3 regions of the Streptomyces sp. NPDC025793 genome follow, and region 2 is predicted to be linked to each of the others. Evidence: riboswitches for the same ligand, from Rfam matches in the RefSeq annotation. Region 2 holds a riboswitch; each other region holds the start of a gene.
What was found. Region 2 has a riboswitch for cobalamin ahead of ACZ4MF_RS03425 (cobalamin biosynthesis protein). Riboswitches for the same ligand answer to the same signal wherever they lie in the genome.
Positions count from the first base shown of each region.

Region 1: another riboswitch for cobalamin. It lies ahead of ACZ4MF_RS17210 (ribonucleoside-diphosphate reductase subunit alpha); the one in region 2 lies ahead of ACZ4MF_RS03425 (cobalamin biosynthesis protein).
Region 3: another riboswitch for cobalamin. It lies ahead of ACZ4MF_RS20045 (ABC transporter ATP-binding protein); the one in region 2 lies ahead of ACZ4MF_RS03425 (cobalamin biosynthesis protein).

Region 1 is NZ_JBVHMR010000007.1:297,425-304,392, forward strand. It holds gene ACZ4MF_RS17210 (ribonucleoside-diphosphate reductase subunit alpha) at 1-1,322, opposite strand, end outside; cobalamin riboswitch at 1,448-1,607, opposite strand; gene mctP (monocarboxylate uptake permease MctP) at 1,758-3,374, opposite strand; gene ACZ4MF_RS17220 (DUF3311 domain-containing protein) at 3,371-3,634, opposite strand; gene ACZ4MF_RS17225 (GntR family transcriptional regulator) at 3,775-4,539, opposite strand; gene nagB (glucosamine-6-phosphate deaminase) at 4,704-5,489, opposite strand; gene ACZ4MF_RS17235 (TetR/AcrR family transcriptional regulator) at 5,693-6,322, shown strand; gene ACZ4MF_RS17240 (sensor histidine kinase) at 6,683-6,968, shown strand, end outside.
Region 2 is NZ_JBVHMR010000001.1:719,387-726,354, forward strand. It holds gene cobN (cobaltochelatase subunit CobN) at 1-48, opposite strand, end outside; gene ACZ4MF_RS03420 (cobyric acid synthase) at 45-1,553, opposite strand; gene ACZ4MF_RS03425 (cobalamin biosynthesis protein) at 1,550-2,512, opposite strand; cobalamin riboswitch at 2,614-2,752, opposite strand; gene ACZ4MF_RS03430 (hypothetical protein) at 2,884-3,111, opposite strand; gene ACZ4MF_RS03435 (inorganic phosphate transporter) at 3,146-4,417, opposite strand; gene ACZ4MF_RS03440 (lysozyme) at 4,574-5,317, opposite strand; gene ACZ4MF_RS03445 (class II aldolase/adducin family protein) at 5,586-6,248, shown strand; gene ACZ4MF_RS03450 (alpha/beta hydrolase) at 6,384-6,968, shown strand, end outside.
Region 3 is NZ_JBVHMR010000009.1:250,379-257,346, reverse strand. It holds gene ACZ4MF_RS20055 (glutamate-cysteine ligase family protein) at 1-1,476, opposite strand, end outside; gene ACZ4MF_RS20050 (SAM-dependent methyltransferase) at 1,892-2,692, opposite strand; cobalamin riboswitch at 2,827-3,039, shown strand; partial or broken gene ACZ4MF_RS20045 (ABC transporter ATP-binding protein) at 3,405-3,789, shown strand; gene ACZ4MF_RS20040 (4Fe-4S binding protein) at 4,263-5,402, opposite strand; gene ACZ4MF_RS20035 (SDR family oxidoreductase) at 5,571-6,275, shown strand; gene ACZ4MF_RS20030 (aldo/keto reductase) at 6,485-6,968, shown strand, end outside.

The DNA of each region.
Region 1 (6,968 bases), on a different contig from region 2:
GTGACCTCCAGGATCTCCGTGCAGAGGTTGGAGGAGTGGACCACGTGACCCGGCAGGGCCGTCTGGTTGGCGGTGCGGTTGGCGGCGTCCTTGAAGGTCATCCAGCCGTTGCCGGTCTGCGCGAGGGTGCGCATCATGCGGCCGTACAGCTCACGGGCCGGGATGGTCTTCTTCGCGAGGCCCGCCTGCTCGGCCTTGCGGTACGCGGCGTCGAACTCCTCGCCCCACAGGTCCACCAGCTCCGGCACGTCGGCGGGGGAGAACAGCGACCAGGAGGCGTCCGCGTTGACCCGGCGCATGAACTCGTCCGGGATCCAGTGCGCGAGGTTCAGGTTGTGCGTACGCCGGGCGTCCTCACCGGTGTTGTCCCGCAGCTCCAGGAACTCCTCGATGTCGGAGTGCCAGGTCTCCAGGTAGACCGCGGCCGCGCCCTTGCGCCGGCCGCCCTGGTTCACGGCGGCCACCGAGGCGTCCAGCGTCTTCAGGAACGGCACGATGCCGTTGGAGTGCCCGTTGGTACCGCGGATCAGTGAACCGCGGCTGCGGATGCGGGAGTACGACAGCCCGATGCCGCCGGCGTGCTTCGAGAGCCGGGCCACCTGGTGGTAGCGGTCGTAGATGGAGTCCAGCTCGTCCAGCGGGGAGTCGAGGAGGTAGCAGGACGACATCTGGGGGTGGCGCGTGCCGGAGTTGAAGAGCGTGGGGGAGGAGGGCAGGTAGTCGAGGCGGCTCATGAGCCCGTAGAGCGCGGCGACTTCGTCCAGCGCGCGCACGCTGTCGTCCTCGGCCAGGCCGCTCGCGACCCGGAGCATGAAGTGCTGGGGGGTCTCGATGACCCGGCGGGTGATCGGGTGGCGCAGCAGGTAGCGGCTGTGCAGGGTGCGCAGGCCGAAGTAGCCGAAGCGGTCGTCGGCGTGCGCGTCGACCAGGGCGTCGAGGCGGGCCGCGTGCAGCCGCGCGAACGCGGCGGTGCGGTCGGCGATGAGGCCCTCGCGGTGGCCGACGGCCACGGACTCGGTGAAGGACGTCACACCCTGCGAGGCGGCCTCGGCGCGGATGGCGAGGGTCAGCAGCCGGGCGGCCAGCCGCGAGTAGGCGGGGTCCTCGGAGATGAGCCCGGCGGCGGCCTCCGTGGCCAGTTCGCGCAACTCCGTCTCGTCGGACCGGGCGGACCGGCCGCGCAACGCGGCGGCGGCGACTCGGCCGGGGTCGGCGTCGGGGAGGTCGGCGGTCAGCTCGGTCAGGGTACGCAGCAGCGCGGCACCGGGACCGTCGGTGTCCAGGCCGCCTGCTGAAGCCGGATCTGCGGGCGCGATGGTCACGTGGGGCTCTCCCTCGCTCGGCACGGGGGCCTTGTGGAGGGCAGGGGCAGCCACGAGCGCGCACGCGTCGCGTCCACCGGCCCATTCCACGAGGCCCGGACGTCGGAAGGCACCCGGGCCGGACGGCCGGGCGCGTGCTGCCGGCAGGTCCTCGGACTGACTCCTGCGCGCGGATACGCACAAGTACACCGTTGCGGGACAGTTCCGGATTCGCACCGGATTCCCCTGCGACGACAGCGAGGATGAGCATACATCTAGTGCCGGGCTGCCGTGACACCCCCAGATGTTGTGTCTGTTGTGTGTCGCGCTGGCTTCAGAGCGTCAACTTGTGTATGACGGGGGACATGCGGAACGGGCCGCCGTCATGCTCGATGTCGGCGGCCCGCTGCGGGATGTGTCCGGTGTACGACGTGCTTCAGGGTGTACGGGTGTGCCTCAGTGAGCGGCGCCCGCCAGCTCCGTCTCGACGCCCGGGTCGCCCGCGTCCGCCGTGTAGTCCTCCGGGCGGGTCTCGTCCACGCCCTCGGGGGCCTTCAGCGCACGCAGAACCAGCGTCAGGACCACGGTGACGACGACGTTCAGGACGAACGCCGTCATGCCGATGTAGCCGATCTCGCCGATGCCGGGGATCTCCTTCGCCGAGCCGCCGAAGTGCTTCTGGGTCGGCGAGGCGACCCCGTACGCGGCGACCGTGCCGTAGACCATGCCGACCGCCCAGCCGGCGAGCAGCGCCCAGCGGTGGAACCAGCGGGTGAACAGGCCGCCGACCAGGGCCGGGAAGGTCTGCAGGATCCAGATACCGCCCAGCAGCTGGAAGTTGATGGCGACCGTCTTGTCCATGGTGAGGACGAAGACCAGGGCGCCGACCTTCACCAGCAGGGAGACCAGCTTGGAGACCTGGGCCTCCTGCTTCGGCGTGGCGTCCGGCTTGATGAAGTCCCGGTAGATGTTGCGGGTGAAGAGGTTCGCCGCCGCGATCGACATGATGGCCGCGGGCACGAGTGCGCCGATGCCGATGGCGGCGAAGGCCACGCCCGCGAACCAGCTCGGGAACATGTCCTCGAACAGCTGCGGGATCGCCAACTGCCCGTTGGTGACCTTGACTCCGGCCGCGATCGCCATGAAGCCCAGCAGGGCGAGCAGGCCGAGCATCAGGGAGTACAGCGGCAGGATCGTGGTGTTGCGGCGGATCACCTCACGGCTCTTGGACGACAGGGTCGCGGTGATCGAGTGCGGGTACATGAACAGGGCGAGGGCCGAGCCGAGGGCCAGCGTTGCGTACGTCCACTGGCCCGCCTCCGGGGGCGCGAGCGCACCGCGCGGCTTGCCCGTCGCCGGACTGACCTGGCTGAACGCATGACCGGCCTTGGCGAAGATGTCGTCGAAGCCGCCCAGCTTGATCGGGATGTAGATGATCGCCACCGCGATGACGAGGTAGATCAGGCCGTCCTTGACGAACGCGATCAGGGCGGGCGCGCGCAGCCCGGACGAGTACGTGTACGCGGCGAGCACACCGAAGGCGATCAGCAACGGCAGGTCCCGGACGAACCAGTTGCCGCTGCTGTCCCCGCCGACGCCCATCACGTCCAGCACGGCCTGGATGCCGACGAGCTGGAGCGCGATGTACGGCATCGTCGCGAGGATGCCGGTCAGCGCCACCGCCAGCGACAGACCCTTGGAGCCGAACCGGCCGCGCACGAAGTCCGAGGTCGTCACATAGCCGTGCTTGTGGGACACCGACCACAGGCGGGGCAGGAACGTGAAGATCAGCGGGTAGACGAGGATCGTGTACGGCACCGCGAAGAAGCCGGACGCGCCCGCCGCGTAGATCGCCGCCGGTACGGCGACGAAGGTGTACGCCGTGTACAGGTCACCGCCGAGCAGGAACCAGGTGATCCAGGTGCCGAACGACCGCCCGCCCAGGCCCCATTCGTCCAGCGAGTGCTCGTTCTCGGCCCTGCGCCAGCGGGCGGCGAGGAAGCCCATGACCGTGACGGCCAGGAAGAAGAAGATGAAGACGCCGAGCGCGACGCCGTTGACGCCGTTCTTCACTGCGCCGCACCTCCCTTCTGGGCGGCACGGGCGCGCTGGTCACGCTGCCACAGCTTGTACGCCGTCATCGTGAGCGCCGTGGAGATCAGCACCCAGAGCATCTGGTACCAGTAGAAGAAGGGGATGCCGATGAACGTGGGGTCGGTCTTGGCGTACGAGCCGACCCACAGCATCGCCACGAAGGGTGCGACGAGGCACACGCCGATGATCACGCGGACCGGTGTCACCACCGGTGGTCTCACTTCTGGTGCTTCGGACATGCCACGGATCTCCGTCCCCTCGCTGATCACCTGTGTAATGCGCAGGCAATCTAGGTGACGGTGTCACGGCAGTGGAAGACCTCGTCCGCATATCGGTATATCGATTCGGCGACGCCCACCGGCCCCGCCCCCGGCGGGAGTTACTCGACGGGCCGCTTCAGCCGCGCGACGAACTTGTAGCGGTCCCCGCGGTACACCGAGCGCACCCACTCCACCGGCTTGCCCTCGCGGTCCAGGGAGTGGCGGGAGAGCATCAGCATCGGCAGGCCCACGTCGGTGCCGAGCAGGCCCGCCTCGCGCGGGGTGGCCAGGGAGGTCTCGATGGTCTCCTCGGCCTCGGCGAGGTGGACGTCGTAGACCTCGGCGAGCGCGGTGTAGAGCGAGGTGTACTTCGCCAGGGAGCGGCGCAGGGCCGGGAAGCGCTTGGCGCTCAGATGCGTGGTCTCGATCGCCATCGGCTCGCCGTTGGCCATGCGCAGCCGCTCGATGCGCAGCACGCGCCCGCCGGCCGTGATGTCCAGCAGCCCGGCGAGCCGGTCGTCCGCCGTGATGTACCCGACGTCCAGCAGCTGCGAGGTCGGCTCCAGGCCCTGGGCGCGCATGTCCTCGGTGTAGGAGGTGAGCTGGAGCGCCTGGGAGACCTTGGGCTTGGCGACGAAGGTGCCCTTGCCCTGGATCCGCTCCAGCCGGCCCTCGACGACCAGCTCCTGGAGGGCCTGGCGGACGGTCGTGCGGGAGGTGTCGAACTCGGCCGCCAGTGTGCGCTCGGGCGGGACGGGAGTGCCCGGCGCCTGCGTCTGCGTCATGTCGAGCAGGTGCTTCTTCAAGCGGTAGTACTTGGGCACGCGTGCCGTACGGACGGTGCTGCCGGTCTCGTTCTCCGCACTGCTCACGTCGGTGCTCATGCCCTGCCTTCCCGGCTCCGGATGCCGAAAGCGACCGACTGACATCGGCCACGGCTCACATCGTGGCACGGCTTCTTGTGTCCGGAGTCCACCCGCACGCCCCGCGATCTCCTCTGTATACCGTCGCACCCCTGGTTGGTCTAGTCCATCACCCGGCCCTGCCGCTAGATCCCCTGCCAGTCCGGCTTGTTGGCGTAGGTGTGGCGGAAGTAGTCGGCGAGCTTCAGCTTGGACGCGGCCGCCTCGTCGACCACCACCGTCGCGTGCGCGTGCAGCTGGAGCGCGGAGGCCGGGCAGACCGCGGCGACCGGGCCCTCGACGGTCGCGGCCACCGCGTCCGCCTTGCCCTCGCCCGTCGCGAGCAGCACCAGGTGCCGGGCCTCCAGGATGGTGCCGATGCCCTGGGTCATGACGTGCTGGGGGACCTGGCCGATGTCGCCGTCGAAGAAGCGGGCGTTGTCGACCCGGGTCTGCTCGGTCAGGGTCTTGATCCGGGTGCGCGAGGCGAGCGAGGAGCACGGCTCGTTGAAGCCGATGTGCCCGTCGGTGCCGATGCCGAGCAGCTGGAGGTCCACCCCGCCGGCCGTGGCGAGCGCGCGGTCGTACTCCTCGCACGCCGTCTGGACGTCCTCGGCGGTGCCGTCGGGGCCGAGGAACGCGTCCATGCCGATGCCGAGCGGCTCCAGCACCTCGCGGCGCAGCACCGAGCGGTAGGACTCGGGGTGCTCGGCGGGCAGCCCCACGTACTCGTCGAGCTGGGCGATCCGCGCCCGCGAGGCGTCCACGGCGCCGGAGCGCACCTTCGCGGTCAGCGCCTGGTAGATGGGCAGCGGGGTGGAGCCGGTGGCCACGCCGAGCAGGGCGTCGGGCTTGCGTCGCAGCAGCTGCGTCATGGCCTCGGCGATCAGCTCGCCGCCCGCCGCGGCGTCCGGAACGATGACAACTTCCACGCTGGGCCTGCCGTTCTGAAGTGGGCTCGAAGTGGGCTCTGTGCGCCTCTATGTGGTTTAGACCAATCTAACAGAATCGCCGTTCGACGGTGTGGGAAAGGGGGGCGGAAGCTCCGGGGAACGTTCGGGTGGGGCGTCACGGCGCTCCGTGCGTGCCCTGACGGCGGGGTCAATTTTCTAGGGACCGCTATAAAATGCCTGTCATGGTGACGGGTCGCGACACGAAAGCGCAGGCGGGCGACGGCAGGACGCGCGGTCGGCCGCGCTCCTTCGACCGGGACGCCGCGCTGGAGAAGGCGCTCATGGCCTTCTGGGAGCACGGGTACGAGGCCACCTCGGTCTCCGATCTCACCCGGACCATGGGCATCGGGGCGCCGAGTCTCTACGCGGCCTTCGGCGACAAGCGGAGCCTGTTTGAGGAGGTCGTCCGCGTCTACACGGACACGCACGGCGGCTTCGGCGACCGCGCGCTCGCCGAGGAGCCCACCGCCCGCGGCGCCGTCGCCCGCACGCTGCGCGAGGCCGCCACCGAGTACACCGACCCCGCCCACCCCTTCGGCTGTCTGGTCGTGCACGCCGCGACCAACTGCACCAGCCCCGAGGTGGAGCGGCTGCTGCGCGAGCGGCGCAATGCCGGCGTCGCGGCCCTGGCCTCCCGGATCCGGGCGGACGTCGCGGCGGGGGTGCTCCCGGCCGGCACCGACGCCGCCGCCCTCGCCCGGCACACCGGCGCGATGATCCAGGGCATGTCCCAGCAGGCGCGCGACGGGGCGAGCCGGGAGGAACTGGAAGCTCTCGCGGAAATTGCCATGACCATCTGGCCCCAAGACTGAGCCCGGCGGGCTAGGCTGCGTGCTGCGTGGCATCGAGTGCCATCAGGTGTGTGTATCGAGTGCCATCGCTCGTGCGTGCCGACAAGACCATGGACACATCCTTGTGGTCTAGTCCACAATTCCAAGAGAACACAAAAGCCTCCGCCTTCCCCGCACAGGAGGGCGGATCGAGGAACCGGCGCTCTCTGCCCTGACTGCCCCGGCTCCTCGACCTTCGGCCGGCCGGGACCGCACACCCCGCGGCCGATGATGCTCCGGGCTGCGGTGCCGGGAGGGTTGAGGGTCCCTTCCAGGCGCCGCGGCCCGCGGGTGTTTTCGGCCACCTTCGCGCGTGCGAGTACGCTCACAGACGTGCCCTCCATGAACGAACTGGTCCGCCAGCACACCGCCCTCGACGACTCCGACCTGGAGTGGCTGCACCTGCTGGTCTCGGAGTGGCAACTGCTCTCCGACCTGTCCTTCGCCGACCTGGTCCTGTGGGTCCCCACCCGGGACGGCACCCGGTACGTCTCGGTCGCCCAGATGCGCCCGAACACCGGTCCCACCTCCTACCAGGACGACATGGTCGGCCACCTCGTCCCACGCGGCCGCCGGCCCATGCTGGACGCGGCCCTGGACGAGGGCCGGATCGTGCGCGAGGGCGACC
Region 2 (6,968 bases):
CGCCAGCAGGTCCGTGTCGGCGGTGGACAACAACAACACTGTGCTCATGCGGGCGCTCCCGGTGGAATGAAAGGCAGTCCTTGCGGCGCGCCCGACTCGATGAGCCGCCACAGCGCGTCCGTGTCCGCGTGCTGTTCGATCAGGTCGCCGAGCCGGTCGAGCTGCTGCTCGCGCAGCGCGGCGAAGGAGGTGCCCGGCGCGGGCACGAAGCGGCGGCCCGCGGCGGCGGCCACCTCGCGCAGGAAGGCCCGCCGAAAGCCGTCCGACTCCAGCGAGCCGTGCCAGTGGGTGCCCCAGGTCTGGCCGACCCGGCAGCCGTCGAGGAAGGGTTCCCCTCCCTCTATGGAGGCGACGCCGTGGTGGATCTCGTACCCTTCGACCCGCTCGCCGAGAGCCTCCCCTTCCGGCCGGGTCAGGGTCTTCTCGCGGGCGAACCGCACCCTTACGGGCAGCACCCCGAGGGCCTCGACCAGCCCCTGCCGGCTCTCGACCTCGTCCTCGATGCGCTCGCCGAGGATCTGGAAGCCGCCGCAGATGCCGAGAACGGGGCGGCCTTCGGCGGCCCTCGCGACGAGCGCCTCCGCCAGTCCGCGCTCCCGCAGCCACCGAAGAGCCCGTACGGTCCCGCGCGTGCCCGGGATCACCGCCAGGTCCGCGTCCGCCAGCTCCTCCGGGCGGTCCACGAACCGCACCACGACCCCCGGTTCGGCGGCGAGCGCGTCCACGTCCGTGAAGTTGGACATCAGCGGGATCGCGCACACGGCGACGCGCAGCACGTCCTCGCCGACCGGGGGAACGACGGCCGACTCGCGGACCGTGCCGCGCAGCGACACGCGCAGGCCGTCCTCCTCGTCGATGCCGAGGCCGTGCCGGAAGGGGAGAACGCCGTAGGTGCGCCGCCCGGTGAGGTTCTGGAGCATGTCCAACCCCGGTGCCAGCAGCGAGACATCGCCCCGGAACTTGTTCACCAGGAACCCGGCGACCAGCTCCTGGTCCTCGGGCGAGAGCAGTGCGACGGTGCCGAAGAAGGAGGCGAAGACGCCCCCGCGGTCGATGTCGCCGACCACGAGCACGGGCAGTCGCGCGTTCCGCGCGATCCCCATGTTCACGATGTCGGTCCGGCGCAGGTTGATCTCGGCCGGGCTGCCCGCCCCCTCACAGATCACCGCGTCATACGTGCCCCGCAACTCGGCGAGGCAGTCCAGCACCGTGCCGAGCAGCTTCTGCTGCCGCCCGCCGTGGTAGCCGCGTGCGCTCAGCTCGCCCACCGGCCGGCCCAGCAGCACGACCTGGCTGCTCTGTTCGCCGCCCGGCTTCAGCAGCACCGGGTTCATCAGCGCGGTCGGCTCGACCCGGCACGCCTGCGCCTGCATGGCCTGCGCCCGGCCGATCTCCGCGCCCTCCCGGGTCACGAAGGAGTTGAGCGACATGTTCTGCGCCTTGAACGGCGCGACCTTCACGCCCTGGCGCACCAGCCACCGGCAGATCCCGGCCGTCACGACGCTCTTGCCGGCGTCGGAGGTGGTGCCGGCGACGAGCAGTCCCCCGTTCACTTCCCACGTCCCTTCGGGCTCTTGAAGTTGCTGACGATCAGGCGCGCGGCGACCGTGGTGCCGAGCGCGAGCAGGCCGACGCGGCGGGAGAGCCGGGCGGCCCGGTCGATGTCGGCGACCCGGACGGACCGCCCGGTGTCCCCGCCCAGCACAGGCCGGTGCTCGACGCGTCCGCCGTAGGAGAGCGTCCCGCCCAGGCGGACGCCGAGCGCGCCCGCGAACGAGGCCTCCACGGGCCCGGCGTTGGGGCTCGGGTGCTTGCGGGCGTCGGCCCGCCAGGCGCGCAGGGCGCCGCGCGGGTCGGGTCCGGCGACAGCGGCGAGTACGGCGGTCAGCCGGGCCCCCGGCCAGCCGGCCACGTCGTCGAGGCGGGCGGAGGCCCAGCCGTAGCGGCGGTGGCGCGGGGACGTGTGACCCACCATCGCGTCCAGGGTGTTGACGGCCCGGAAGCCGAGCAGCCCCGGCACCCCGGCCACGGCGCCCCAGACCAGGGCGCCCACGACGGCGTCGGAGGTGTTCTCGGCGACGGACTCGACCACGGCCCGGGCGATCCCGTCGGCGTCCAGCGACTGGGGGTCCCGGCCGCACAGGTGGGGCAGCCGGGCGCGGGCCGCCTCGACGTCCCCGCGCTCCAGCGCCCGGCCGATCGTGCGGGCCTCGCGGGCGAGCGAGGTGCCGCCCACGACCGACCAGACGGCGGCGGCGGTCAGCGCGGCGGAGGCGGCGGGGAAGGGGCGTACGGCGCGTGCGGCGGCCGCACCGAGTGCGACGGCGCCGCCCGCGCACACGACGGTGTGCAGCGTGCCCCAGCCGCGGTGGTCGCGCCACAACACGCCTTCCACGGCAGCGGCCGCCCGCCCGAACGCGGCGACCGGATGCCCGCGGCGGGGGTCGCCGAGGAGCAGGTCACCGAGGAGGCCGGCGGCGGCGCCGTACGCGTAGGAGCGATCGGCACCCATGGGCTCAGCCGGCCGCGGGTGCGGGAGCGGGCCTGGTGCGGGTCCTTCGGCAGCCGGGCATGGCGATCGGTGTCCTCACTCAGGGTGTCCGCGCCCTGGTTCGACGAGATTCGGCGGTGAGAGTTCCTGGCTCCCGGGGGTTCTTCCCCGGTGACAGTGGCGGGACCGCGCCGGATTCGCACCGGCTTCCTCTCCTGCCGCCGTACATGGCCCGGGCAGTCCACCACGGGCCCGGAACGGCCGTCAACTTGCTGTTGACCTGCACGGGGGGAGTGTGCCGATCCCCACATCGCGGGGCGCGCGTGACCGCCCGGCACGGCGAAGGCTCCCCCGCGTCCAGGACGCGGGGGAGCCTTCGCCGTGCCGTTGTGTCAGCTCTTGGAGACGATCAGGAAGATGCCGTACGCCACCGCCGCCGCGCAGGTCGCGAAGCAGACGTAGGCGCCGGTGACGGCGAGGGCGGCGGAGTCGCCCTGGGCCACGGCCCGCTCGCGCCGGGTCAGGCCCCTGATGCCGAGGGTGAACAGGACCACGAGGCCCACCGTGAACACGAGGCTGACGCCGAAGACGGAGCCGATGGCCGACCAGTCGATCTTCATGGGGATGCTTCCTTGGTAACCGAGGGGGCCGGGGTCAGACGGTGGCGGCCGGGGGAGCGGCCTGGGCGGCGGGGGTCGCGGTCTCGGTGGCGGCCGGGGCGGGGATCGTGGCCGTCAGGTCCTCGCCGATCGTCCCCGAGGGGGGCGGGGCCACCGCTGCGATGGCGGTGGTCACCACACCGGCCGGTTCCTCGGTCTCCTCGACGACGTTGGTGTGGTCGATGACCTCGCGGCGGGAGATCTTCCAGATCGCGGCGCTGGACGCGACCAGGAAGACGGCGACCGCGGCGGTGCCCCAGTCGCCGAGGTCCGTGACGGACTCGGCGCCCGCGCCGACCAGCGCGGCGGCCGGGAGCGTGAGGATCCAGGCGACCAGCATGCGGGTCGCGGTGGACCAGCGGACCACGCCGCCCTTGCGGCCGACGCCGGTGCCCATCACCGCGCCGGAGACGACGTGCGTGGTGGACAGGGAGAAGCCCAGGTGGGAGGAGGCCAGGATGGCGGTCGCGGCGCTGGTCTGGGCGGCGAAGCCCTGGCGCGGCTCCAGGTCGGTCAGGCCCGTGCCCATGGTGCGGATGATGCGCCAGCCGCCGATGTAGGTGCCGAGCGCGATGGCCAGGCCGGCGGAGAGGATCACCCAGGTGGGAGGGTTCGAGCCCGGGGCGATGGCGCCGCCCGCGATCAGCGCGAGGGTGATGATGCCCATCGTCTTCTGGGCGTCGTTGGTGCCGTGGGCCAGGGAGACCAGACCGGCGGAGGCGATCTGGCCGACGCGGTAGCCCTTGCGGGAGGCCTCGCTCTCGGCCTTGCCCTCCGTCTTGCCATCGGCGCCGTACGACAGGCGGGTGGCCAGCATGGCCGCGACACCCGCGACGATCGGCGCGGCGACCGCCGGGAGCAGCACCTTGGTCACCAGTACGTCGCCGTGCACGGCACCGAAGCCGGCCGAGGCGACCGTGGCGCCGATCAGACCGCCCATCAGGGCGTGCGAGGAACTGGACGGGAGGCCCACCAGCCAGGTCACCAGGTTCCAGAGGATCGCGCCGACGAGGGCGGCGAAGATGACCTCGGGCCGGATGCCCTTCTCGTCGACGAGCCCCTTGGAGATCGTGTTCGCGACCTCCACGGACAGGAAGGCGCCGCCCAGGTTCAGGGCGGCGGACATGGCAACTGCGATCTTGGGCTTCAGGGCGCCTGTCGAGATGGTGGTGGCCATCGCGTTGGCGGTGTCGTGGAAACCGTTCGTGAAATCAAACGCGAGTGCGGTTACCACCACAATCGCGAGGATCAGCGAGAAGCTTTCCATTTACCCAGGCAATCGTTCGAGGTCATTGGCTGGATGAACGTAGATAACCTGGGTGAACGGAAGGTGAACTGAGGCAGGCGTGGCGGTGTCCGGAGTGGGCCGATGGGATTCCGTTCGTCTCCGCCCGTCGCCCGCGCCCCAGGCGCCCCATGGCGGTCAGCCGCGCGCGAAGGTCCGCAGCCGCCCGACCGAGCCGTTGAAGAGATCCTGGTCACCCGGCAGGGCGCCGTCGGTGGCGTGCTGCCAGAACGTCCAGTACTGCCAGCCGCCCGGCAGCGCCCCCGGTCCGGAGGTGCCGTTTCCGGCGATCCACAGCGGGTTGCTGGAGGAGAACGCACCGCTGTTGCCGGTGCACAGCCTCCACCACTGGGTCGTGGTGTAGATCACCGGACGGCGCCCGGTCTCGTTCCTCACCTCGTCGCTGAAGGACCGGATCCAGCGGACCATCTGCTTCTTCGTCAGCCCGTAGCACTTGCGCTTCTTGCTGTACGGGTTGTACTCGACGTCGAGCGCGGGCGGCAGGGTCCAGCCGTCCGCCCGCCAGTCGCCGCCGTGCCGCACGAAGTACCGGGCCTGCGCCGTGCCGGAGGAACTGTCCGGCAGCGCGAAGTGGTACGCGCCCCGCACCAGGCCCGCCGCGCGGGCGCCGCCGTACTGCTCGTCGAAGTAGGGGTTGCGGTAGCTCGTCGCCTCGGTCGCCTTGACGTAGACGAACCGCGCGCCGTCGTCCCGGGCCGCCTTCCAGTCGACGTGCTTCTGGTGCGAGGAGACGTCGTGCCCCCGAGGCGCGTCCGAGGCCGCGGCCGGGGGGCCGGCCGCGGACACCGCGAGGGCGAGTGCCGCCGTGATCGCGGCGAGGGCACCGGCGCGGCGACGGAGAAGAGTGCGTACACGGGCCATGTGTCTCCCCGGGTCGGCGGACGGCGTGGCGTCCGGCGAGCAAGAGGGATCATTCAAGGCCTGACGAGCGTCAAATTTGGGCCATTTCCGAGCGATTTGATATGAACTCCGCCCATTCGGGGGTAAGTGATTCCGGCCGCGGGCGCCTTCCGGGCGACCCCCGGTGCCTCCTTCGCGCGCCCCTCACGTGCCTCTCGCGGGTCGCTCGCGGGTCCCCGTGCGCTCCGGAATCGCCACGTCCGGGCCGTGCGGCTGGCAGGATCACGGCATGGCTGAGCAGCGGTGGGACGCGGAACTGGAACGTACGTGGACGGAGCTGGTCGCGACGGCGCGGCGAACCGTAACCGACGGGCTCGTGGTCGGCACCTCGGGCAACGTCTCGGCACGCGTCGGGGACCGCGTGCTGGTGACCCCGTCGGGCGTCCCCTACGACCGGCTCACCCCGGACGACCTCACCTGCGTCGACCTCACCGGCCGCCAGGTGCTCGGCACCCTGGTGCCGACCAGCGAGCTGCCCCTGCATCTCGCCGTCTACCGCACGACCGACGCCCGCGCGATCGTCCACACCCACGCCGTGCACGCCACCGCGGTCTCCACGCTCGTCCCCGAACTCCCGCTCGTCCACTACATGGCCGGCGCCCTCGGCGGCCCCGTCCGGGTCGCCCCCTACGCCACCTACGGCACCGACGAACTGGCCGGGAACATGCTCCGCGCCCTCACCGACCGCTCCGGCTGCCTCCTCCAGAACCACGGCACGATCACCTACGGCACCACCCTCGACCAGGCCTACGACCGCACCGCCCAACTGGAGTGGATGTGCCGCCTGTGGCTGACGGCGTCCAGCGTGCCGGGCCTGAGCCCGTCCCTGCTGACCGGGGCCCAACTGGCCGCGGCGAGCGAGAAGTTGCGCGGGTACGGGCAGCGGAAGTGAGCACGGGGCGTGCCGCCCCCGGCCCCGTCCGCCTGGTTCCGCCCGGTCTTCCGCAGCCGCCTTTCGGCACCGCGCACCTCGATCCGCCCCGCCGCTCCACTGGCCGGTGGCCGTGACCCCTACGACACTGGACAGGTGCGCCCCGTCCGAGCGACCGCCACGGCGGTCACCGCGGTCCTGGCGGCCGGCGCGGCGTCCGTCGCCGCCGGCCGGTACGCCAGCGACGCCGCGCTGAAGGCGCCCGCGGGCCGGCCGCTGCCCACCGAACCCCGCCTGACCGTGCACGGCACGGCCGCCGGCCGGATCGCGCTGACCCGCGCCCTCGCCTCCCTGCGTCCCGGCACCTACGGCCTCGCCGGCGACGGCTCCCACGCGGTCGTCGGCCCCGTCCTGGCGGGGGCGGAGCACAGCGCCGACACCGTCGTACGCCGCCTGGAGCGCGTCACGCACGGCACCCTCGCCTCCGGCGACGCGGTGTGGCTCACCCCGAACCTCTACGTCGGCAACCCGGGCGACGCCCTCGGCCTCGACCACGCCGACATCGACGTGCCCGGCGAACTCGGCAACCTCCCCGCCTGGTTCGTGCCCGCGGCCCGGGACACCTGGGTGATCGCCGTGCACGGCCTCGGCACCACCCGGGAACAGGCCCTGAACCTCATGGGCCCCCTGCACTCCCGCCGCGTGCCCGTCCTCGCCCTCGCCTACCGCGGCGACCTCGGC
Region 3 (6,968 bases), on a different contig from region 2:
GTCCACCGGCCAGGTGTGCACCGGGGCGTTGAGGTGCATGTAGTCGATGTAGAGCTGGGTCATCCGGCGCAGTGTCTCGTGGCGGCTGGTGTGCGTGGTGGCGTCGAGGTGGTGGACCGTCTCCTTCTGCCACACCGCGCCGTTGCGCGCGGTCACACAGCGCTGCTCGATGATGCCGAGCAGCGGCTCGCGCCACTCTTCGTCCATCCCGGAGAGCGCGAGCCCCCGGTGCGCCAGCGGCAGCAGCCGGCGCAACACCAGTTCCGGCACCGGGACTTCGCCCATCCCGGGCCAGTACAGCAGGGCCTCGATGCCGTGCCGGGCGGCGGTGTGCAGATTGTCCTCGGCCGCCGCGAACGACATCCGCGACCACACCGGCCGGTCCTCCTCGGTCAGGGCCCGGGTGAGACCGTAGTAGAAGGCGCCGTTGGCGAGTGTGTCGGCGACGGTCGGGCCGGCGGGCAGCACCCGGTTCTCCACCCGGATGTGCGGCACGTCGTGCGTGACGGCGTACACCGGGCGGTTCCAGCGGTAGATCGTGCCGTTGTGCAGGGTGAGTTCACCGAGCTCGGGGACGTCACCCCGGTCCAGGGTCTCGGCCGGGTCCTGCTCGTCGCACAGCGGGAGGAGGGCCGGGAAGTAGCGCAGGTTCTCCTCGAACAGGTCGAAGACGCTGTTGATCCACCGCTCCCCGAACCACACCCGGGGCCGTACGCCCTGCACCTTGATCTCCTCCGGGCGGGTGTCCGTGGCCTGCTCGAACAGCGGGATACGGGTCTCGTGCCACAGCTCCTTGCCGAACAGGAAGGGGGAGTTGGCCGCGAGCGCCACCTGCACGCCGGCGATCGCCTGCGCCGCGTTCCAGTAGGCGGCGAACTCCTCCGGGGAGACCTGGAGATGGAACTGGGTGCTGGTGCAGGCCGCCTCCGGGGTGATCGTGTCCGCGTAGGTCCGCAGCCGGTCGGCGCCGTCCACCTCGATGCGCAGGTCCTCGCCCCGGGCCGCGAAGATCTGGTCGTTGAGCAGGCGGTAGCGGGGGTTCTCCGACAGGGCGCCCTCGCCGATGTCCTCCTGGCGCAGCGTGGGCAGGATCCCGATCATGATCAGCCGGGTGCCGACCGTGCGGGCGCGCTCGTCGGCGTGGTTCAGCGCGGCGCGGATCTCGGCCTCCCACGCGTCGGGGGCGCCCGCCGTCAGCCGCCGGGGCGGGACGTTGATCTCCAGGTTGAACCGGCCCAGTTCGGTGGACCAGGCGGGGTCGGAGACGGCCTGGAGCACATCGCTGTTGCGCATCGCCGGCTCGGCGTCGTCGCCCACCAGGTTCAGCTCTATCTCCAGGCCCACCTGGGGCCGCTCGGCCTCGAACCGCTGCTCGCGCAGCATCTGCGCCAGCGCGTCGAGGCACCCGTGCATCTTGATCCGGTACCGGCGGCGGTCCTCGCGGGTGAAGACGAGCGCCGGGACGTCACGTCCCATCGGCCCTCCAGGACTCCCCGGGGTCGGTCACCTCTCCACCCAGCGTCGCACCATCGGACGGCACCCACCAAGCGGGCGGACCCCCTACGACGGGCGGTGCTCACATGTGGCCGAGGCCCGGGGCCAGGCGGGCGCCGCCCGTCCCCCGGGTGCGGCCGGCCCGAGGTCCGTGCAGCCCGGCGTGCACCGTGCGTGGTCGCGGCGGACGCGTTCGGTGACCGGGGCGTTGCCGTTGGGCCAACGGGCAGGGCGAACAGTGCCGGCCGAAGTCGAACGCGGCCGTCCTCGGACCGAGCCCACACTGCACCAGCACTCCCGCCGTCTCGTCCACGACACCCGTCGGGCACCGGTCGCGCACGAAAGCGGCGCAGGTCTCCTCGCCTCGCGGCTCGGCCCTGCGCCGGACACGCCGTGCTCAGGCGTTCTTCCGGGCCACCGCGCCGTAGAAGCCGATCTCCTCGGAGCCGGCCGGCGGGGTGGTGTCCGGGCGCCAGAACGGGACCTGGGCCAGGCCGGGTTCGACCAGTTCGAGGCCGTCGAAGAACCGCTCGACCCGGTCGCGGGAGCGCAGGTTCATGGTGGCGGTGGCGCCGTTGTAGACGGCCTCGGCGTCGCTGCGGTCGTCGGCGAAGTCGCCCGTCGCGTGCGAGAGGACGAGGAAGCTGCCGGCCGGCAGCGCGTCGCGCAGGGTGGCCACGATCCGCTCGGGCTCGTCCGTGTCACGGATGAAGTGGAGCACGGCGACGAGGAACAGGGCGACCGGCCGGCCGAAGTCGATGATCCGGCGGACCTCCGGATGATCGATGACGGACTGCGGATCGCGCAGGTCGGCGAGCACGATGCCGGTCGTGCCGGCCCGGCTGAGCAGCGCGTCGGCGTGCGCCTTCACGATCGGGTCGTTGTCCACGTAGGCGACGCGCACGTCCGGCGCCAGCTCCTGGGCGACCTCGTGCACGTTCGGGGAGGTGGGCAGGCCGGTGCCGATGTCCAGGATCTGGCGGACACCGCTGTCGACGATGTAGCGCACCGCACGGTGCAGGAAGGCGCGGTTGGCGCGCACGGAGATCCACACCTCGGGCGCCGCCGCGGCGAGCTGGTCGCCCGCCTGCTGGTCCACCTCGTAGTTGTCCTTGCCGCCCAGGAGGTAGTCGTAGATGCGCGCGGGATGCGGCTTGCTGGTGTCGATCTGCACGGCCTGGCCGCCGTCCTGAGTCACAGTGGGCTCCTCTCCCCGACCGTCACGGCCTCGGTCCCGTGAACGATTGGCCAAAGCTTCCCATATCAACTACCTCGCTCGTGCCCACAGTTCCGCCTGCCGACGGCTGTGCCCGGGGCGGCGAACGGACGTGCTGATGGCCTTCCGGAGCCAGTCGTGCCACAGCCGAGGCCAGGGAATCCGGTGCGAATCCGGAACTGACGCGCAGCGGTGAGGGGGACGGGCGGGGCACACCATGCCACTGGGAGGGACCGGGCCGCCGGAAGAGCGGACGCGGAACGCTGCCGGGAAGGCGCCCCGGCCGGGCGAACCCGAGTCCGCATACCTGCTGGCACCTTCGCGCCGCCGGGCGCGGAGGACGTCCGTAGACCAGGCTCCGCGTACGAGCCCCGACAGCCGAGGCACATCCGTGTCCGCACCCTCCTCCGCCCGGCCGCCCTGCTGTTCGCCCCGGCCCTGCCGCTCACCGCCTGCGGCCGTGCCGGCAGCGCGGATGCCGACAGCGCCGGGGCCGCAGTCGGCTATCCGCACGATCGCCAACTGCGGTCACCGGGTCACCCTGAAGGCGCCGCCGAAGCGGGCCGTCTCCCGCAACCAGGGCACCACCGAGATCCTGCTCTCCCTGGGGCTCGCCGACCGCATGGCCGGCACCGCGACCTGGACCGACCCGGTGATGAAGGGACTGGAGAAGGCGGACGCCGAGGTGCCCCGGCTCGCCGACCGCGCCGGGCAGTCCTGGCACACCCTGTCCGGCGGTGAACGCCAGCACGCCCAGATCGCGCGCGCCCTGGCCCAGGAACCCCGCGAACCGCTTCTGGACGAGCCGACCGACCACCTCGACATCCAGCACCAGCTCGATCTGCCGGACCTCGTCGCGAGCCTGCCGGTCACCACGGTGATCGCCCTGCACGACCTCAACCTCGCCGCGATGTACTGCGACCGGCTGCTCGTGCTGCACGGCGGGCCGGGCGGTCGCCGGGGGCCCGCCCGGCGACGTCCTGACCAGCGGCCTGATCAAGCGGGTGTACGGCGTCGACGCCGCGGTCACCACCGCGGACGGGGACCCGGTGATCCGCTTCCTGCGGCGCGGTGGCTAGGGGGTGTCGTCACATTCCCGTCGTCCGCCCGAAGGGCGGGCCGCGCGGGGTCCGGTGCGTGCAGTTGCGAGGCGGAGGAGGGAGTCGACGCGTGGGGGAGTCGGCGACCGACGACAACGCCGCTGGGGGTGCCCCTCTGGGGGAGCGCGTGCCAGGCGTCGCACGGCAGGCGGATATGTGACGACAGGCCCTAGCGATCGGAGCTGCTCCGCGCGGGACCGCGGGTCGGCGGACGGCACGGGCGGGGTGGGAGAGGGCGGGGAACTACCCGAGCGCATGGATTGATCGCTCCCCGCCCCCCGGTGGGTCGGCCCGCCTCGGCACGTCGTCACGGACAGGGAGGGGCGACTCGGCGACCGGTCGGACGAGGCATCGACCCACCGATCTTGTTCAGACCCTCCGTCACCGGACGCGCGACGGCCAGCGGAGACGGGCCGCCCGGGTGACGAGGGCTGCCCGGCGGGTGGTGGTGCTCAGCGTGGGCCGGGGGACTCCGGGCGCTCCTCGCCGGCGGGCCGCTCGACGGGACGGCGCCCGGCGGGGGGCCGCCAGCCGCCGGAGACCTCCTTGACCGGCTTGTGCGGGAAGCGGCGCTCGGCGTACCGCTGGGCGTCGGAGCCCGGCAGGACGTAGAGGGTCTCCGCCTTGTCCTGGAGCGGGCGCAGAACGGTCTCCAGATAGGCCTTGCGGTCGTCGAGGTACGGGCCCAGCACGTCCTCGCCGGCGGGGCACACGGCCAGGCAGTAGCCGGACTTGTAGCTCGGCTTGAACGCGAGACTCTGCCACATCGAGGCGTTCTCCGGGTCGGTCACCCGCGAGCGGAAGTCGGCCGCGTCCGCGCTGTCGGCCACGGTCTGCACCCAGTCGGTGAAGCCGCTCATGAACTCCCGGTAGTTGTGGGTCGTGCAGGCCAGGGCGTCGAACGAGCCGTCCTTGCCGATGGCGCCGATCGGACAGGCCGCGACGCACAACTTGCAGTCCACGCAGGGGCTGTAGTCCAGCGGCCGGCCGTACGCGCTGACCGGGGCGTCCACGAGCACGGTCGCGAGCAGCACGAAGTTGCCGAACCGGGGGTGGATGACATTGCGGTGCAGACCCATGACGCCCAGGCCCGCGGCCACGGCGACCGTCTTGTGCGCGACGACCCAGATACGGCCGGGGAAGCGCTCCATCTCCTGCGGGAACCCGGCGGACGGATTGAGCGCGCGGTGGCCGGCGTCCTCCAGGGCCCGGACCACCCTGCGGGCGGCGGCGTTGACCTGTTCGTCGGTCTGGTGGAACTCCTGGTTGGCGACGCTGCGCGCGGGCGAGCGGGTGTTGTCACGGTTCATCCGGACCATGAGCGAGACCAGCGCGCGCGTGCCCGGCAGAGCGGCCAGGACATGGTCCCGCTCCCCGGCGAGGTCGGGGTGGTCCAGGCTCACCGCCGCGGCGTCGTCCGCACCGGCCTCCAGGCAGAGCGCGCGCAGCCAGTCCGCGTCGATCACCGGCGGAGGCGGTGCCGGAGCGGTGTTCGCGCGGGATGCCAGTACGGCCCGTACGGACGGGTGGGCGGCGAGGCGGGCGGGCAGCTTCCGGCTCCCCGCTCCCTCTGCCCTGCGCTGCTCGCTCATGCGGCCTCCTCCTACTGGGTTGGAAAATCAAACTCTCTGGAAGAGTAGTGGACGGGGTGCGAGGGAGTGGTCTCGGTGCGCACTTGAAGTTGGAAACCGATCGGTTTACGGTGGGAGCGACCGATGGAAACCGATCGGTTTCCACGTGTGACTTCCTCTGGAGACGACATGACCGCGATCAAGAACTCCGTCGCCCTGGTCACCGGCGGCAGCCGGGGCCTGGGCAAGGCGCTGGTGGAGGAGCTGTACGCGCGCGGAGCCGCCAAGGTGTACGCCACGGCCCGGGACCCGCGCACCGTGACCCACCCGGACGCCGTTCCGCTCGCCCTGGAGGTCACCGACCCGGCCTCCGTCGCTGCGGCCGCCGCGCAGGCGCAGGACGTCTCGGTCCTGATCAACAACGCGGGTGTCTCGTTCGGCGCGCACTCCTTCCTGGACGCCGAAATCGATGTCGTGCGGCGGGAGTTCGAGACCAACTTCTACGGCCCGCTGCTGGTCACCCGGGCCTTCGTCCCGGTCCTGGAGCGCAATGGCGGCGGACACCTCCTCAACGTGCACTCCGTGCTCTCCTGGCTCGGGCTCGCCGGCTCCTACAGCGCCACCAAGGCCGCCTTCTGGTCCCAGACCAACTCCCTGCGCCTGGAGCTGAGTTCGCGTGGCATCGGGGTGACGGGGCTGCACGTCGGCTACATCGACACCGACATGGCCGCGGCCGTGGACGCCCCCAAGTCCACACCGCACGACGTCGCCTCCCTCGCGCTCGACGGCGTCGAGACCGGGGCGTACGAAGTGCTGGCCGACGAGCTCACCCGGAACGTGAAGGCGGGCCTCGCCGGCGACCTGGCGGCGCTGTACCCGCAGTTGGCCGGCTGACGGCACGCCGTCGGCACACCCTCGGTCCGGGCGGCGTCCGGAGTGCGGTCGGGGGCGTTCGAGTCCGCCGGGCCGGTCGCCGTACGCCCCTCGGGTCGCCGTACGCCCCTCGGTACGATCACGCTCGTACCGATGGAGCAGGCCCGCCCCGTCCCCGGACGCGCGCCGGGGTGCGGTGGCGGGACCGGCATCGACGAGGGGAACCGAACATGGAGTACGCAAAGCTCGGCGCGAGCGGCCTGGAGGTCTCGCGGCTGGCGCTCGGATGCATGAGCTACGGCGTTCCCGACCGGGGTCCGCACCCGTGGACGCTGGCCGAGGACGTCGCCCGCCCGTTCATCCGCCAGGCCCTGGACGCGGGGATCACCTTCTTCGACACCGCCAACAGCTACTCGGCCGGCACCAGCGAGGAGATCGTCGGCCGGGCACTCGGCGAGATGGCGCGGCGCGAGGACGTCGTGATCGCCACCAAGGTGTTCTTCGCGGTGGAGAACGGCGCGGCGCGCAGCGAGCGGCCCAACCGGTCCGGGCTGTCCCGCAAGGCGATCATGGCCGAGATCGACCACAGCCTGCGGCGGCTCGGCACCGACTACGTGGACCTCTACCAGATCCACCGCTTCGACCCCCGCACCCCGGTCGAGGAGACCATGGAGGCCCTGCACGACGTGGTCAGGGCGGGCAAGGCCCGCTACA